One region of the Kitasatospora sp. NBC_01250 genome, then DNA from elsewhere that is predicted to be linked to it. Evidence: riboswitches for the same ligand, from Rfam matches in the RefSeq annotation. Region 1 holds a riboswitch; each other region holds the start of a gene.
The links. A riboswitch is a leader RNA that binds a small molecule or an ion and turns the genes downstream of it on or off. The one in region 1 is predicted to bind cyclic di-AMP.
Positions count from the first base shown of each region.

Region 2: linked by a shared signal. The riboswitch ahead of OG500_RS06240 (LysM peptidoglycan-binding domain-containing protein) and the one ahead of OG500_RS22835 (LysM peptidoglycan-binding domain-containing protein) in region 1 are both predicted to bind cyclic di-AMP.
Region 3: linked by a shared signal. The riboswitch ahead of OG500_RS08775 (glycoside hydrolase family 16 protein) and the one ahead of OG500_RS22835 (LysM peptidoglycan-binding domain-containing protein) in region 1 are both predicted to bind cyclic di-AMP.

Region 1 is NZ_CP108476.1:5,413,209-5,418,907, forward strand. It holds gene OG500_RS22815 (hypothetical protein) at 28-699, shown strand; gene OG500_RS22820 (MazG family protein) at 766-1,773, shown strand; gene OG500_RS22825 (hypothetical protein) at 1,781-2,215, opposite strand; gene OG500_RS22830 (cytochrome P450 family protein) at 2,364-3,620, shown strand; cyclic di-AMP (ydaO/yuaA leader) riboswitch at 3,849-3,997, shown strand; gene OG500_RS22835 (LysM peptidoglycan-binding domain-containing protein) at 4,003-4,899, shown strand; gene eno (phosphopyruvate hydratase) at 5,105-5,699, shown strand, end outside.
Region 2 is NZ_CP108476.1:1,387,941-1,393,639, forward strand. It holds gene OG500_RS06235 (serine hydrolase domain-containing protein) at 1-744, shown strand, start outside; cyclic di-AMP (ydaO/yuaA leader) riboswitch at 1,069-1,194, shown strand; gene OG500_RS06240 (LysM peptidoglycan-binding domain-containing protein) at 1,200-1,991, shown strand; gene OG500_RS06245 (MarR family winged helix-turn-helix transcriptional regulator) at 2,339-2,761, opposite strand; gene OG500_RS06250 (nSTAND1 domain-containing NTPase) at 2,943-5,699, shown strand, end outside.
Region 3 is NZ_CP108476.1:2,156,275-2,161,973, forward strand. It holds gene OG500_RS08760 (alpha/beta hydrolase) at 1-197, opposite strand, end outside; gene OG500_RS08765 (MarR family winged helix-turn-helix transcriptional regulator) at 319-771, shown strand; gene OG500_RS08770 (MFS transporter) at 920-2,452, shown strand; gene OG500_RS08775 (glycoside hydrolase family 16 protein) at 2,449-3,648, opposite strand; cyclic di-AMP (ydaO/yuaA leader) riboswitch at 3,652-3,783, opposite strand; gene OG500_RS08780 (ribonuclease domain-containing protein) at 4,087-4,479, shown strand; gene OG500_RS08785 (helix-turn-helix transcriptional regulator) at 4,569-5,297, opposite strand; gene OG500_RS08790 (class I SAM-dependent methyltransferase) at 5,415-5,699, opposite strand, start outside.

The sequences.
Region 1 (5,699 bases):
GCCGCAGCCCCGCCCGGGAGGCCCCGCGTGATCCGCAGCAGCTCCGTCCACCGCTTTGCCGCTCGCCGCGTTCCCGTCCGCCGCGGACACCGCCTGGTGCCCGCGGCCGGGGTGGTGCTGGCGGCAGTGCTGCTCAGCGCCTGCGGTGCGCAGTCACCGCATCCGGGGGCCGCCGCGGTGGTGGGCCGGGACCGGATCACCGAGGCCGCGGTCGAGGCGCGGGTGGCCGAGTTCCGTGCGCAGGCCGCCGAGCTGCCCAGCGGCCAGTACCAGGAGCAGGCCGGCCTGGTGGGGGCGACGGTCTCCGGGATGGTCTTCGGCGACGTGGTCGACTACGCGCTGGCCCAGCACCAGCTGTCCGTGAGCGACACCGAGGTGGCCCAGCTCCGGGCCGACCAGGCGCAGGCCTGGGGCGGCGAGACGGGGCTGGAGCAGATGCTGCTGCTCAAGCACGCGGTGCCGGCGGGGGAGATCGACGGCTTCTACCGCGAGCAGATCGGCCTGCAGAAGCTGGTGGCCCAGAGCGGGCAGCAACTGGGCACCACCGACGGCAACAAGACGATCCATCAGCTGCTGGCCGAGGCGGCGAGCGAGCTGAAGGTGACGGTCAACCCGCGCTACGGCAGCTGGGACGTCCAGCAGTCGGTGCTGGACAGCCCCACCGAGGACTGGCTGCCCCAGTCCGGCGCCGCCTCCTGACCACCCCGTCCGGACCACTCCCCGCGCCCGCCCCGCCGGCCCGCTCCGGGCGGTAGGTTCGGGGGTGTGGACACCGTGATCGACGCCCCGAAGCTGACCCTGCTCACCACGACCCACCGGGTCGCCCCCGGCCTGCTCAGCTGGCCCGCCTGGTCGGCCCTGCAGGCCGCGCCGCTGGTGCTGGCCGCCGACCCGGCGCACCCCCAGCTGCCCGCGCTGGCCCAGGCCGGGGTGACCGTGGAGCTGGTGGCGCGCGACAGCGCGCCGGCCCTGGCCAGGCTGCTCGCCGGGCGGGCGCCGGTGCTCTTCCTGGGCAGCCAGGACGGCGACCCGGGGCTGACCGACGCGCTGGCCAGGATCGCGGTCGAGCAGGCCGGGCAGGCGCCCGAGATCGAGCTGCTGCCGGGCTCCTACGACCTGCCCGGTGCCCGGCTGCTCGACCTGGTCGCCGTGATGGACCGGCTGCGCTCGCCCGGCGGCTGCCCCTGGGACGCCGAGCAGACCCACGCCTCGCTGGTGAAGTACCTGGTGGAGGAGGCGTACGAGCTGGTCGAGGCGATCGAGCAGGACGACCGCGCGACCCTGCGCGAGGAGCTCGGCGACGTGCTGCTCCAGGTCTTCTTCCACGCCCGGATCGCCGAGGAGCACGCCGAGGACCCGTTCTCCATCGACGAGGTGGCCGGGGAGATCGTCGACAAGCTGGTCTACCGCCACCCGCACGTCTTCGGCGACTCGGACGCGGCCACCACCGACCAGGTGGAGGCCAACTGGGAGGCGCTCAAGGCCGCCGAGAAGCAGGACCGGGAGTCGGTCCTGGACGGCGTGCCGGCGGGCCTGCCGGCCCTGGCGTACGCGGCCAAGCTGGTCTCCCGGGTGCGCCGGGCCGGTTTCACCGGCGTGCCCGACGCCCCGTACGCGCTGCCGGCCGAGCTGACCGAGGAGTCGGCGGGCGCACTGCTGCTGGCCGTGGTGCAGCGGGCCCACGACGCGAAGGTGGACCCGGACGCGGCGCTGCGGGCGGCCGCGCGCGCCTACCGGGACGCGGTGCGGGCCGCCGAGGGGCTGCCGGCCTAGGGCCTGCCTACGGGCGGACGCCCTCGGCCTGCCGCTGGGCCGGGACGGCCTCGCCGAGCGCCGTCCCGAGGGCCTCGCCGATCGCCTCGCTCAGCGGGTCGAGCAGCTCGGCGAGGCGGTGGAGGCGGCCGGGCAGCTCGGCCATCGTGACGATCTTCTCGCCGTCCGGGCCGGCCACGCAGAACAGGTCGATCGGGCCCAGGTGCTTCTCGGCGGTGTCGACCAGCGCGGCGATGTCGCTCGGCTGGTGGATGTCGGAGCTGACGCCGACCACCGGGCAGCCGATCCGGTCCAGGGCGGTGGCCAGGTCCTCGGCGACGCCGACCCGGGGGTCGGCGATCAGCAGGCCGGCGGCGCCCGCCGCGGCGAACCGACGGGCCGGCCCGTCGCCGTCGCCGCCGTCGAGTACCGCGATAACCACCACTGCCCCGGCTACCCGCATGGCCTGCTCCTCCCTGGGGGCACCGCCGCACTGCGTCGCCCGCCAACCACGTATCGGAGGATCGTAGGCTCCAGCTGACCCTCCGCAACAGGGATTACCCGCCAGGTGACCAGACTCACTCCTGGCGGCGACCGGATACGGTCAGAACATGTCCGACCAGCCTGATTCGCCCCCGCCCACCCTCTTCACCTGGGAGTTCGCGGCCGACCCCTACCCGGCGTACGCCTGGCTGCGGGAACACGCGCCGGTGCACCGCACCACCTTGCCGAGCGGGGTTGACGCCTGGCTGGTCACCCGTTATGCGGACGCCCGCCAGGCGCTGGCCGACGCCCGGCTCTCCAAGAACCCGGCGCACCACAGCGAGCAGGCGCACCGCACGGGACGGGTGGGGATCCCGGGGGAGCGTCAGGCCGACCTGATGACGCACCTGCTGAACATCGACCCGCCCGACCACACCCGGCTGCGCCGCCTGGTCTCCAAGGCCTTCACCCCGCGCAGGGTGGCCGAGTTCGAGCCCCGGGTGCAGCAGCTGACGGACCGGTTGATCGACGGCTTCGCGGCCCGCGGCTCGGCCGACCTGATCCACGAGTTCGCCTTCCCGCTGCCGATCTACGCGATCTGCGACCTGCTCGGCGTGCCGGCCGAGGACCAGGACGACTTCCGGGACTGGGCCGGCATGATGATCCGCCACGGCGGCGGCCCGCGCGGCGGCGTGGCGCGCGCGGTCAAGCGGATGCGCACCTACCTGGCCGAGCTGATCCACCGCAAGCGGGCCGACCCCGGGGACGACCTGATCTCCGGTCTGATCCGGGCCAGCGACCACGGTGAGCACCTCACCGAGAACGAGGCCGCGGCGATGGCGTTCATCCTGCTGTTCGCGGGGTTCGAGACCACGGTCAATCTGATCGGCAACGGCCTGTACTCACTGATGAACCAGCCGCTCCAGCGGGCCCGGCTGCAGGAGTCCATCGCGCGCGGCGAGAGCGGGCTGCTGGCCACCGGGGTCGAGGAGTTGCTGCGCTTCGACGGCCCGGTGGAGCTGGCCACCTGGCGGTTCGCCACCGAGCCGTTGACCATCGGCGGGGTGCGGATCCCGGTGGGGGACCCGGTGTTGGTGGTGCTCGCGGCGGCCGACCGGGACCCGGCCAGGTTCGAGCGCCCCGACACCCTTGACCTGGCCCGCCGGGACAACCCGCACCTCGGCTTCGGGCACGGCATCCACTACTGCATCGGCGCTCCGCTGGCCCGACTTGAGGGCCAGGCCGCACTCGCCACCCTGCTGACCCGGTTGCCCGATCTCCGGCTCGCCGCGGACCCCGCCGAACTGCGGTGGCGTGGCGGTCTGATCATGCGCGGCCTGCGCGAACTCCCTGTTTCGTTCACGCCCGAAGCTGCCGCGAAGTGACGGAACGGCAGCTCTGACGGCGTGTCGAAGTCCGTTGTCCGGTGCGGCCTGAATGACCATCAACCCGGACAAACAAGACCAGTTGGTAGGCGATCGATCGCGCTCCGTAATTTTCATGTGATGTACGCGATATGAGCTTGTGATCGGTCCGTCAATCTGCTTACCCTCCCTGGAGTTCGCTGCTGCGAACCCCGGAGTGCGGAACGCCGAGTCCTGCCCGTCGCGCTCCCGGGACACCGACCGACACCCGGGCAGGGGCGGGGGACCCAGGATTTTCTGCCGTCTCCCACGGCTAGGGGTGAAGCCGCGTCAGCGGCCGGGCCAACCTCACGGGCCCGAACCCGACAGCTCACCTCGCAGGCGTGCGGAGAGGGATAGCTTCATGCTGCTCACTGGCAATGGCCGGCACCGCCGTCGTACCCAGGCCGAGAAGGCGATCGCCGCGGCCGGCGTGGCCGGCGTCGGCCTCGCGGTTCCGCTGCTCACCGCGACCAGCGCGCACGCCGCACCGGTCTCGGTCTGGGACCAGGTCGCCAACTGCGAAAGCACCAACAACTGGTCGATCAACAGCGGCAACGGTTTCTACGGTGGCCTGCAGTTCACCTCCTCGACCTGGGCCGCGTACGGCGGCACCCAGTACGCCGCGCAGGCCAACCAGGCCAGCAAGGCCCAGCAGATCTCGGTCGCCGAGCGGGTGCTGGCGGACCAGGGCCCGGGCGCCTGGCCGGTCTGCTCGGTCAAGGCCGGGCTGAGCAAGGGCGGCGCCTCGGCCGCCCTCGACGCGAGCGCCGACTCGGGCGCGGCCCAGCAGCAGAGCGCGCCGCAGGAGCAGTCGGCGACCCGGCAGTCGAAGCCGCAGCCCCAGCAGCAGGCCCAGCCCCAGCAGCAGACGCAGCCTCAGCAGTCGGCCGCGCCGAACTTCCCGGGGAAGGCCGGCTGGGACGCGGACGGCAAGGTGTTCTGGTACCAGAAGGACGGCGGCTGGTACTGGACCAGCCACCAGAGCGTGTACAACCAGTACGCCGCCCCTGCCCAGGCTCCCGCCCAGGCCCCGGTCCAGACCCCCGTCCAGGTCCCCGCTCCTGCCGCGCCCGCCGCTGCGGCGCAGGCCGCCCCGGCCGGTCACGGCTACACGGTGCAGGCCGGCGACACCCTCTCCTCCATCGCCCGGGCCCAGCACCTGACCGGCGGCTGGCAGCAGCTGTACCAGGCCAACCACTCGACGGTGGGCGGCGATCCGAACCTGATCATGCCGGGTCAGCAGCTGCACTTCGGCTGACGGGCCGACGAAAGCGCGCGGGGTGCCCCGGAACGTGGCCCCGGCGACGCCCCGCGCGCTTTCGAGTGAACTACTCGCGGGTAGCCGAGCCACACCGTGAGACGGCACCCAGGCCTGGACGGCCCGGGCGGCCGGTGCGGTTAGGCTCTGGTCGTAACGACTCCGTTCCACGTCCGCAGGACCGCTTCCGTCTAGGAGATGCCTCGTGCCGTCCATTGATGTCGTCGTCGCCCGTGAGATTCTCGACTCGCGCGGCAACCCCACGGTCGAGGTCGAGGTCGGCCTCGACGACGGCAGCACCGGCCGTGCCGCTGTCCCGTCCGGCGCCTCCACCGGCGCGTTCGAGGCGCTGGAGCTGCGCGACGGTGACAAGAACCGCTACTTCGGCAAGGGCGTGGAGAAGGCCGTCCTCGCCGTGATCGAGCAGATCGGCCCGGAGCTGGTCGGCTACGACGCCACCGAGCAGCGGCTGATCGACCAGGCGATGCTCGACCTGGACGCCACCCCGGACAAGTCCTCGCTGGGCGCCAACGCGATCCTCGGCGTCTCGCTCGCCGTCGCGCACGCCGCCTCCGAGGCCAGCGACCTGCCGCTCTTCCGCTACCTGGGCGGCCCGAACGCGCACGTGCTGCCGGTCCCGATGATGAACATCCTCAACGGTGGGTCGCACGCCGACTCCAACGTCGACATCCAGGAGTTCATGATCGCGCCGATCGGTGCGGAGTCCTTCTCCGAGGCCGTTCGCTGGGGCGTGGAGGTGTACCACACGCTCAAGGGCGTGCTGAAGGAGCGCGGCCTGT
Region 2 (5,699 bases), 4.0 Mb from region 1:
CCGCTCACCGACACCGGCCTGATGGCGCCGGCCGGGCAGCTCTGGTCCACCGCCGCCGACCTCGCCCGCTGGGCCTCCTTCCTGGCCGGCACGCTCCCGGGCGGCGCGGAGAAGGTCCTGGCCCCCGCCACGCTGGCCGAGATGCGCCGCCCCGCCGCCGGCCCGGACCGTGACGACTGGACCTCCTGCTTCGGACTGGGCCTGCAGCTGTCCCGGCAGGACGGGCGGCTGCTGGTCGGCCACGGCGGCTCGATGCCCGGCTTCCTGGCCGGCCTGTGGTTCAGCCCCGAGGACGACGTGGCAGCGATCACCCTCACCAATGTCACCGCCGGCTCCGGGCTCGGGACGGTGGCCCCCGACCTGATCCGGATCGTCGCCGAGCGCGAACCGCTGCTGCCCACCGCCTGGCGCCCGTTCACCGACGCCGATCCCGACCTGCTCGCACTGACCGGCCCCTGGTACTGGGGACCCACCGCGCTGGCCCTGCACCTGCGGGCGGACCGGGCCCTGGAGCTCACCGCGCTGAGCGGCCCCGCCCGCACCTCCCGCTTCCTGCCCGAGCCGGACGGCAGCTGGGTCGGGCTCGACGGCTACTACGCGGGCGAGCCGCTGCGCGTGGTGCGCGCCGAGGACGGCTCGGTCAGCCACCTCGACGTGGCGGGCTTCGTGCTGACCCGCGGCGCCTACCAGCCGGCCGCGGTGGTGCCCGGCGACGTCGACCCGCAGGGGTGGCACGCGGGCTGACGCGGCGCGGGCGGGCTCGGCGTCGGCTGACGCGGCGCTGGCTGGCTGACTGGCTGGCTGACTGACTGACTGACGCGGTGCGGGCTGACGAAAATTCATATCACGGGGCGATAACGATGCGAATCGTTATCGCCCCTCCAGCTTCGGCATGAGACACCTCACATTGCCCTGTGACAGCGCCTCCTGGCTTGAGATGGGACCTTCGACCTGTCTACGGTGCATGCCGTTCGTCTCCACACGAACCCCGCTCCCCGGAACGCCGAATCCTGCCGCCGGATGGAACGGGCACTGTGCACTGAAGCACCACGGCAGGGGCGGGGGACCCAAGGTAAGTCGCCCCACCTGGAGCAAGGCTCCGGGCGGGGCTTGGGGTGAAGCCGCGCATTGCGCGGCCGGGCAACTCCAGCCCGAATCCGACAGCTCACCTCGCAGGCGTGGGAGAGGAAACGCTTTTCATGCTGTCCGTCAACGGTCGCCCCAGCCTGCCCAGCCGCGCCGCCATCAAGCGCGCGATCGCCACCGCCGTCATCGTCGGCGCCGGCGCCGGTCTGCCCATGATCACCGCCGGTGGCGCCAGCGCCACGCCGATCCACTCCGGTTCGCACGGCTACACCGCGCAGCACGAGTCGGCCGCCGCCGCTCCGGCCGCCGCCCCGGCCGCCCAGGCTCCCGCCGGCTACACCGTGCAGGACGGCGACTGGCTGTCCAAGATCGCCACCAGCCACAACGTGCAGGGCGGCTGGCAGAAGCTCTACGACCTGAACAAGTCGGTGCTCGCCGACGGTCCGGACGTGATCTACCCCGGCCAGCACCTCGCGCTCGGCGACGCCCAGGCCCAGGCCCCGGCGCAGACCCCCGCCCCGGCCCAGGCTCCGGCCACCGCCCCGGCTCCGGCTGCCCCCGCCGCTCCGGCTGCCGCGGCCGCTCCGGCCACCCCGGCGCTGAGCGCCAACGCCAGCGTCGCCTCGCTGCAGGCGCTCGCCGCCTCGATCGTCCCGGCCGACCAGCTGGCGTCGTTCGACCAGATCATCACCCACGAGAGCGGCTGGAACGTCACCGCCACCAACCCGAGCTCCGGTGCCTACGGCCTGCCGCAGGCCCTGCCCGGCAACAAGATGGCCTCGGCCGGCTCGGACTGGGCGACCAACCCCGCCACCCAGATCAAGTGGGCGCTGCAGTACATGAACCAGACCTACGGCAGCCCGAACCAGGCCTGGGTCTTCTGGCAGGCCCACCAGGCGTACTGATCACCCCGGTGATCAACGGCCGCCGGCCCGCCCCCATCGGGCGGTAGCGCTCGGCGGATCGTCCGCAGCCGTCGGCCGGCCACGGGTTTCCCACCTGTGGCCGGCCGACGGCTTTGGCGCGCCTGGCTCTTGGCTCGCTGGGCCTTCGGCGTGCCGGGCTGTTGGTGTGCCGGGCCTTTTGTGTGCCGGGCTGTTGGTGTGCCGGGCCTTTTGTGTGCCGGGCTGTTGGTGTGCCGGGCCTTTTGTGTGCCGGCTGTTGGTGTGCCGGGCTGTTGGCGCGCTGTCGCAGCGACGGGCTGCGCCCCGCTCGTCAGCTGCCGGGCGCCGGCCCGCCGTGCGATCCGGCGTCAGTCCGCCGCGCCGTACCGCACCAGATAGCCCGCCAGCCGCGCGACGTCCTCGTCGGTCCACTCCGTGAACCGCTCGGTGAACGACTCCCGGCGCATCTCGTACGCGTGCCGCAGCAGCGCCATCCCCTGCTCGCTGGGGCGCAGGATCTGCCCGCGGTGATCCTCCGGATCCACCTCGCGGCTGAGCAGCCCCAGCTTCTCCAGAGCGCCGACCTGCCGGCTCACGGTCGACTTGTCGAGCATGAAGTACGCGGCCAGGTCGGCCGCCCGGCAGCCACCGCGCTCGTTCATCAGGTCGAGGATGCTGTACGTCACCAGGGAGAGCCCCGGGTGCAGCTGCGAGGCCTTGTGCCGGGCCCGCCGGGCGAAGGCGGTCAGCTCGCGCTGGATGATCTCGATCGACTCGTCTCGACCCGACACGCGTGACCTCTTCCTCTCCCATGGTGGTTGCGTATTACAACATATGTGCCACTGGCGCCGCCACTGGACCCGCGCCGATCGAGATCACAGCATGCCAGACGGGCTGGTCACAGCCGGTAACCTGTCGACGACAGATCCGAGAAGTCGCCAAGCGCGGCCTGGCTGGCGTCGCGGGGTGCGCATGGACCTGATTCCACCGGCGGACGGGGCTCCCCGGGCCACTGCCGACCAAGCGCCCGGCGCCGCGCCCGCTCACGGCCGGCCGACTGCCCATCCTCCGACTGCCGCCCGCTCCCGGGACGAGTGCTTCGGTGCCGAGCTGCGCCGGCTGCGCACCGAGCGCGGACTGTCGCTCAGTGCCCTCTCCCGCCTGCTGCACTACAGCAAGGGCTACCTCAGCAAGATCGAGAACGGCAGCAAGCCGGCGGGCCATGACCTGGCGCGCCGCTGCGACGAGCTGCTGCGCGCCGACGGTTCGCTGCTGCGGCTGACCGAAGCCGCCGAGCCCGGGCCGACGGGGGCCGGCCCGGCCGGGCCCGGGTCAAGCGGGCCAGCCACCGACAGTGCCCTGCCGACCGCTGCCGGCCACGCGCTCGCCGTGCCACCGGCACTCGACCTGCCCTGCCCCTACCCCGGGCTGGCCGCCTTCGGCCCGCAGGACGCCCACTGGTTCGCCGGGCGCGACCACGCCCTCGCCGCGTTGCTCGACCGGCTGGCCGAGCGCGCGGGACGGGGACCGCTCGCACTGGTCGCCCCCTCGGGCGCGGGCAAGTCCTCCCTGCTGCGGGCCGGCCTGCTGCCCGCCCTCCAGCGCGGCGACCTGCCGTCCGCCCACCCGGGGGCCCGCCGTGTCCTGGTCTGCACGCCGGGTGCGCGACCGCTCTCCGTCCTGCGTCAGCTTCTTGACACCTTGTCAGTCTCCGATGCCGAGGCCGCACCCCGGCTCGTCGCGCTTCCGCCGCCCAGCGCCGAAGCCCCGCCGACACCAATGGCCGAGCCGGAACTCTCACCCTCCACTCCACCTTCACCCTCGCCCTCCGGCGTGCCCCGCCCGGCGCAGTCGGCTGCCCCGGCCCTCGGGCCGGCCCTGATCGTGGACCAGTTCGAGGAGGTCTTCACCCTCTGCCCCGATCCCGCCGAGCGGCACGCCTTCATCCAGGCCCTCTGCGAGCTCGCCACCGTCCCGGACGACCGGCCGGCGGCCGAGGCCACCCTCGTCGTGCTGGGCGTGCGCGCCGACTTCTGCGGACGCTGCCTCGACCATCCGCAGCTGGTCCCCGTCTTCACCCGCGGCCTGCTCGCGCTCGGTCCGATGACCAGCGCGGAACTCCACGAAGCGATCACCCGCCCGGCGACGGAGGCCGGCCTGCTGCTGGAGCCGGGGCTGGCCGAAATCCTGCTGCGCGACCTCGGGCCGGTGGAGCTGCCGCTGCCCGCCGACCCGCCCCACCCGCGCGCCGAGGCCGCCGTCCTCCCCCTCCAGCCGGGTGCGGCGGGCGTGCTCCCGCTGCTCTCGCACGCGCTGCTCGCCACCTGGCAACAGCGCGAGGGGCGTGCCCTGACCGTCGCGGGCTACCTGCGCACCGGCGGGGTGCACGGTGCGATCGCGGCCACCGCCGAGAACCTCTTCGCCGGCCTGTCCGCCGAGGGCCGGCGGACGGCTCGGCACCTGCTGCTCCGCCTGATCCACCTGAGCGAGGAGAGCGAGCCGACCCGCCACCCGCTGGCCCACCAGCAGTTGCTGGCCTGGCTCTCCGCACCCGACCCGGCGGTCGAGCAGGGCGATCCGGCCGCTCTCGCCGATCCGGCGGATCTGGCTGCTCTGCCTGGTCTGCCTGCTCTGCTCGGTCTGGCCGGCCTGCCTGGGTCCCGACCCACCGGGCCGCTCGCACGATCGCGCCCACAGCTGCACCGATGGGCGCCGCGCCGGCTGCTGCCCCGCACCGCCGCCACGCCCGTGCCCGCGCCGCGCACCCCGCAGGGCGGCCCCGGCCACCGGGCCACGGCGGTGCTCGACGCCTTCGTCCAGGCCCGGCTGGTCACCGTCGACAGCCAGACCGTGCTGATCACCCATGAGGCGCTGATCCGGGCCTGGCCGCGGCTGCGCGGGTGGATCCACGCCGACCGGGCCGGTCTGCTGGTGCGCCAGCAGCTCGCCGAGGCCGCCGCCGACTGGGAGCGCGAAGGGCGCGATCCGACGGCGCTCTACCGCGGCACCCGGCTCGCGGTCGCCTCCGAGCACCTGCGCGATCCGCGGCGCCGAGCGGAGCTGACACCCGCCGAGGCCGCCTTCCTGCGAGCCGGCCAGGCCGAGGAGGCGGAGCGGCAACGGACGCAGCGGCGGCAGCTGCGCCGACGGCGGCAACTGCTGGTCACCCTCGTGGGGCTGCTGCTGCTCGCCATCACCGCCGGCAGCGTCGCCTACCGGCAGCGGGCCGAGGCACTCATGGAGCGCCGGACCGCACTCTCCAAGGCACTCGCCGCCGAATCGGCCGCCCTCGCGGCCGGCCGCCCCGAGGAGTCGATGCTACTGGCCGACGAGGCGTTCCGGACCGCGCCGACCACCGAGGCCCGTGGCGCGCTGCTGAGCACCCAGTCCCAGGCCTTCGCCGGCCGGCTCTTCGGCCATGCCGGGCCGGTCAACGCGGTGGCCTTCAGCCCCGACTCCAGCCGCCTGGCAACGGCCAGCTCGGACGGGACGGTGAAGATCTGGAGCGCTGCCGACCGCCGGCTCGACACCACGCTGACCGGGCACGGCGGTCCGGTGCGCGCCGTCGCCTTCGCCCCGGACGGCCAGACCATCGCCTCCGGCAGCTCGGACGGCACGGTGCGGCTGTGGGACATGCCGGGCCGCCGGCTCCCGGTCACGCTCTTCGGCAACGGCGGCGCGGTGCGGGCCGTGGCGTTCAGCCCCGACGGGCAGACCCTGGCCTCCGCC
Region 3 (5,699 bases), 3.3 Mb from region 1:
GTGACGCCGGCCTCGGGTTCGAACTGCAGGGCCGGGCGGCCGCCGAGGGTGCTCGGGGCCGAGGTGACGCCGAGCGGCGGCGGGCCGCCCGCCATCATCGCCTCGAAGGCCTCGCGCTGTTCCTGGGGCGAGCGGGCGCCGTCGAACCGGGTCGACCGGTAGAAGGCGTCGACGGCGGTGCGCTGTTCCTTGCTCATGGGGGTTCTCCAGCGTCGGGTGGGATGGGATCGGTCGGGTGGGAGATCATGGATCCGCGAGGGGCTGGCCCTCGACGAATAATATTCCATGGAATGTACTTCCTGGGAAGGTGTGATCCGGATGACCGATCCCGCACAGGTGTTCGCCGACCTCGTCCGGTACGAGACCCGGCTCTACAACGCCCTCGGGGAGCGGCTGCGGGCCGAGCACGGACTGACCACGAGCCAGTTCGAGTTCCTGCGGATCATCGGCGGGCGCGAGGACTGCCGGGTCAACGACCTCGCCCACGAGGTCGCGATCACCGTCGGCGCGACCAGCAAGGGGGTCGACCGGCTCGAAGCCGCGGGCTGGGTGAGCCGCCGCCCGAACCCGAGCAACCGCCGCTCCTCCCTGCTCGGCCTGACCGCGGCCGGCGAGCAGTTGCTGGCCGCCGCCACCGCGACCTTCGAGGACGGGCTGCGCAGCTGGCTGACCGAGCCGCTGGGCGCGCAGTCGCTCGACCAGCTGGCCACCACCGTCGCCCTGCTGCGCCAGACCCTGGAGCAGGCGCGGGTGGGCATGCCGACGGGGTGACCAGGCGCTCGGCGTCCGGCCTCGCCTCCTGTCACCCCTTCGGGCGACGGGCGGCCGGTCACGGGTTCGTGCTCGCGGCCTCGGGGTAGGCGCGCAAGCCTGACGAGGGCGGGGAGCCGACGCCCGCCGGCCTGGAAAGGGAGCCGCCATGCCGCACGAGCCGACCACCGATGCCGGGTCCGGGAGGGGCGCAGGAGCAGTCCCCGCCGGGCCGGCCGCCGCCCCCGAGCGGCTGATCCGCACCCAGGTCCCCGCCCGGCTCGACCGGCTGCCCTGGTCGCGGTGGCACTGGCGGATCGTGATCGGCCTGGGCACGGTCTGGATCCTGGACGGCCTCGAGGTCACCATCGTCGGCAACGTCGCCGGGCGGCTGTCGGAGCACGGCAGCGGGCTGGCGATCAGCACCGGCCAGGTCACCACCTGGGCAGCCGCCATCTACGTGGCGGGCGCCTGCTGCGGGGCGCTCTTCTTCGGCCGGCTCACCGACCGGTTCGGCCGCAAGAAGCTCTTCATGCTCACCCTCGTGGTCTACCTCACCGCGACCGCCGTCACCGCGTTCTCCTGGACGGCGTGGTTCTTCTTCCTCTGCCGCTTCTTCACCGGCTTCGGCATCGGCGGCGAGTACGCGGCGATCAACTCGGCCATCGACGAGCTGATCCCGGCCCGGGTGCGCGGGCGGGTCGACCTGATCATCAACGGCAGCTTCTGGGTCGGCGCGGCGATCGGCGCCTTCGCCTCGATCGCGCTGCTGAACACCGCGCTCTTCGCCACGGACATCGGCTGGCGGCTGGCCTTCGCGATCGGCGTGGCCCTGGGCCTGGTGATCCTGCTGGTGCGCCGGCACGTGCCGGAGAGCCCGCGCTGGCTCTTCACCCACGGGCGCGGCGAGGAGGCCGACCAGCTGGTCGACGAGATCGAGCGGACCGTCACCGAGCAGACCGGCGAGCCGCTGCCGGCCCCCGAGGGCTGGGTGACGGTGCGCGAGCAGGGACCGGTCAGCTTCACCACGGTGGCCCGCACGGTCTTCCGCAGCTACCCCAAGCGCACCGTCCTGGGCCTGGCGCTCTTCGTCGGCCAGGCCTTCCTCTACAACTCGGTCACCTTCGGCTACGCGGTGATCCTGACGACCTTCTTCAACGTCCCGCAGGGCGACACCGGTTACTACTTCGCGGTGATCGCGGTGGGCAACTTCTGCGGCCCGCTGCTGCTCGGCCACCTCTTCGACAGCGTGGGCCGCAAGCCGATGATCGCCGGGACCTACCTGCTGTCGGGGGTGCTGCTCTTCGGCACGGCCGCGCTCTTCCAGCAGGGCCTGCTCAACGCCACCACCATGACGGCCTGTTGGGTGGGCGTGCTGTTCTTCGCCTCGGCCGGCGCGAGCGCCGCCTACCTGACGGTGAGCGAGGTCTTCCCGCTGGAGGTGCGGGCGCTGTGCATCGCGTTCTTCTACGCGGTGGGCACCGCGCTGGGCGGCATCACCGGGCCGCTGCTCTTCAACGGCCTGGTGAACAGCGGCAAGCCCGCCGACACCACGCTCGCCTTCTGCATCGGCGCCTCGCTGATGGCGGCGGCCGGGCTGGTGGAGGCGGCGATCGGCGTCCGGGCGGAGCGGCTCTCCCTGGAGGAGTTGGCCGCTCCGCTCTCCGCCGTCCAGGGGCAGGAGGCCGGCGCCGAGGCCTAGCGGTAGACCCGCACGTAGTCCGCCGCGAAGGTGATCGGGGCGGAGCCGCTCGGGCCGGGGTGGTACTGCCCGGCGCTGATCGACAGGTTGAGGATCAGGTTGGCGGACCAGTTGGCCCCGACGCCGGTGTTGTCCGAGTAGACCTTGACCCCGTTCACGTACCAGTCGACGGAGTTGGCGCCGTAGTAGGTGCCGATGGTGACCCACTGGCCGGGCTTCACGTCGGTGGCGTCGGTCAGGTAGTCGTGCGCCGGGTTGACGTGGTTGGTCAGCTCCAGCAGGTTCGGGTTGTCCGGGTGGTACTCGAAGGAGTCGATCTCGCTGCCGCCGTTCGCCCAGGTCCACAGCGCGGGCCAGGCGCCGGGCGCGGAGGGCATCTGCACCCGGGCCTCGGCGTAGTCGCCGGTCTTCACCTTGAAGCCCTGCTGGGTGCCCTCGGTGGTGAGCAGGCCGGTGGTCCAGGCCTGCTTGCCGTTCTCCAGGGTGTGGCTGGAGGGCTGGGCGGTGAAGGTGGCCACACCGTTCGCCACCGAGACGTCGGACGGGTCGAGCCAGTCGAGCTTGTTGTCGTCCGGGTTGTGGGTGCCGTACTTGTACGCGGTGGTGGTGCTGTCGTTCCACTTGGTGGCGTCCAGCGGGCCGTTGAACTCGTCCGACCAGGTCAGCGTCTTGCCGGCGACCGGCGAGCCGCCGGTGGCGGGCGGCGTGCTCGGCGACGGCGAAGGCGCGGGCGTCGGGGCGGGGGCCGGGGTGGAGGTGGGGGTGCCGGCCGCCGAGACCGTGAGGGTCTGCGTGGTCAGGTTGTGCCAGGCACCCGCCTGGTCCTGGAAGAAGCCGAAGATCTGGTACGCACCGGCCGGGAAGCTGCGCGCGCCGGTGGTCAGCGAAAGGCCGCTCGGGCAGATCTGCTGGTTGCCGAGGTTCCCGGGGAAGTCCAGGTTGTTGCCGGCGGCGTCGCGCACCCCGACCCCCACCGTCTTCGCGGTGAAGCAGGAGGCGGCGTGCAGGGTGAGCGCGGCGGTGGTCGAGGCGCCGGCGGTGGCCGTGGCGGGGGTCAGCCGGTCCTGGGTGACCTGGGGCACGGCGGTGCCGGACGTACGGGCCCAGGCATCGGCCTGGCCGACGACGGGCACCGCGAGCAGGCCGAGCGCTCCGACGACGACGCCGAGGCGCAGCGGGGTGGAGGTGGGTATCACGGGGAGTCCTCTTGCGACGCCTACGAGGTGAGCTGTCGGGTTCGGGCCGCAAGATGGCCCGGCCACCGACGGATTCCGGTGGCGGCTTCACCCCTAGCCGGGCGTGCCTGGTGGGCCTGCGGGCGCAGGCGGGCGGGGCACGGCTGGCACTACCTGGGTCCCCCGCTCCTGCCTGGTGCGGTGCTCCGGGGCCGGCCACCGGCAGGCAGGACTCGGCGGTCCCGGGGGCTGGGCCCGCCGCTGGGTGGCGGGCGCCAGCAGGGTAGGCAGATGACATGATCATCATCAATGTCAGGCGAGTCACACCTGTCACACCAGCACCGAAAGCGACGCCATCGCATCACCTGGACCGCCATCCAGTTACATGGACATGAAAAGTCTCTTGGCGTGCTCCCAGCACCTTCCCAGACTTCCTGACGCTCCCCCAGACTGCTTGCCATGCAGACTCTTCTACGCGCGTTGAAGTCGCGTGCCGCCTCCGTGGTCACCGTGAGCATGCTCACCCTGGCCCCCACCGCCGTCTTCGCCGCCGACGCCCACGCGGACGTCAGCGGCTCGATCTGCCAGTCGGCGCTGCCGAGCCAGGCGGACGACACGCTGAACCTGATCGCCCAGGGCGGCCCGTTCCCGTACTCCGAGGACGGCGAGACCTTCCAGAACCGCGAGGGCGTGCTGCCCAGCGAGCCGAACGGCTACTACCAGGAGTACACGGTCGTCACGCCGGGTGCGCCCACCCGCGGCACGCGCAGAATCATCACCGGCGAGGACGGGTCGGACTACTACACCTCCGACCACTACGAGTCGTTCTCGCTGATCGACTTCAGCTGCTGAAACCGGCGCTGAAGCGGACCCCGAAGCGGGTCTGAGCCCGTCGAGCCCCCGTTGAGCCCCGGTCCCCGCAAGCACGCGGGGACCGGGGCTCAGCCGGTGCCGCGCCAGGCCGCCGCGGCGGCCACCCGGCTGTGCACCCGCAGCTTGGCGTAGGCGTGTTCCAGGTGCTTGTCCACGGTGCGGGTGGAGACCGCGAGACGGCGGCCGATCTGCTGGTCCGTCAGGCCGTCCGCGAGCAGGTCCAGCACGGCGGCCTCGCGCGCGGTGAGGTCGGCGGCCGGCGCCCGCGGCGGGGGTGCCAGCCGCTCCAGGGCGTGGGTGAGCCGGGCCCGCAGCAGGGTGGCCGAGGCCAGGTCGGCGTCCGGGAAGTCGCTGCCGGACCGGTTGACGATCAGCGCCACGGTGCGCCGCCCGGCGCTCGTCCAGCCGGCCGGGAAGGCCATCGCCAGCTGGTACTCCGCACCGGCCGGGCCCAGCGCCTCGCCGTAGGTGCCCAGCCGGTGGTACTCGGTCCGGGACTGCAGGTCGCTGCGGCGCAGCGGGACGCCGCTGCCGCCGTTGGTGTGCACGAAGAGCGGGTCCGCCGGGGCGTACCGGAAGAACGCGGCCAGCGTCTGCGGGCTGAACAGCGCCTGCGGCAGGGTGACCGGATGGCGCCCGGTGGGGGTGCGGGTGGACCAGGTGAGGCTGTCCCCCGGCACGGCGCGGAGCAGCACCGGAAACAGCGCCGGCAGCAGGGTCTCCTCGTCGACGGCGTCGATCAGCAGGTCGATCACGGCGCAGATCCGCCGCAAGCCGGCCTCCCCGGACGGAGTCACGCATCGAGCGTGCGCCCACCGGGGAGGCCGGGTCAAGCCGGGCCCCGACAAGCCCGGCTGCGGACCGCCCGCCCAACGAGGCGATCATGTGGGAGAGGAGCAACGGTGACCGGTCGGCTACCGGCTGGCGGCGTAGACGCGGTTGAGCGGGCTCTCGGCGGCCAGCTTCCAGTGGTGCAGGCCGGCGTCGTCGGCGAGGTGGCGCATCGCGTCCTCACCGGCGTGGTTGCCCATCGCCTGCGGCCCGTGCTGGGCCAGCGCGGAGGGCAGGCAGATGGCGACCGAGGCGGAGACCACGGCGCGGCCGATCGGGTTGGCGTTCGCCCGGACGTCGGCCGAGACGTTCGGTTCGACGATCATGCAGGCGCCGTCGGGGGCCAGCGACTGCTCGGCGTGGTGCAG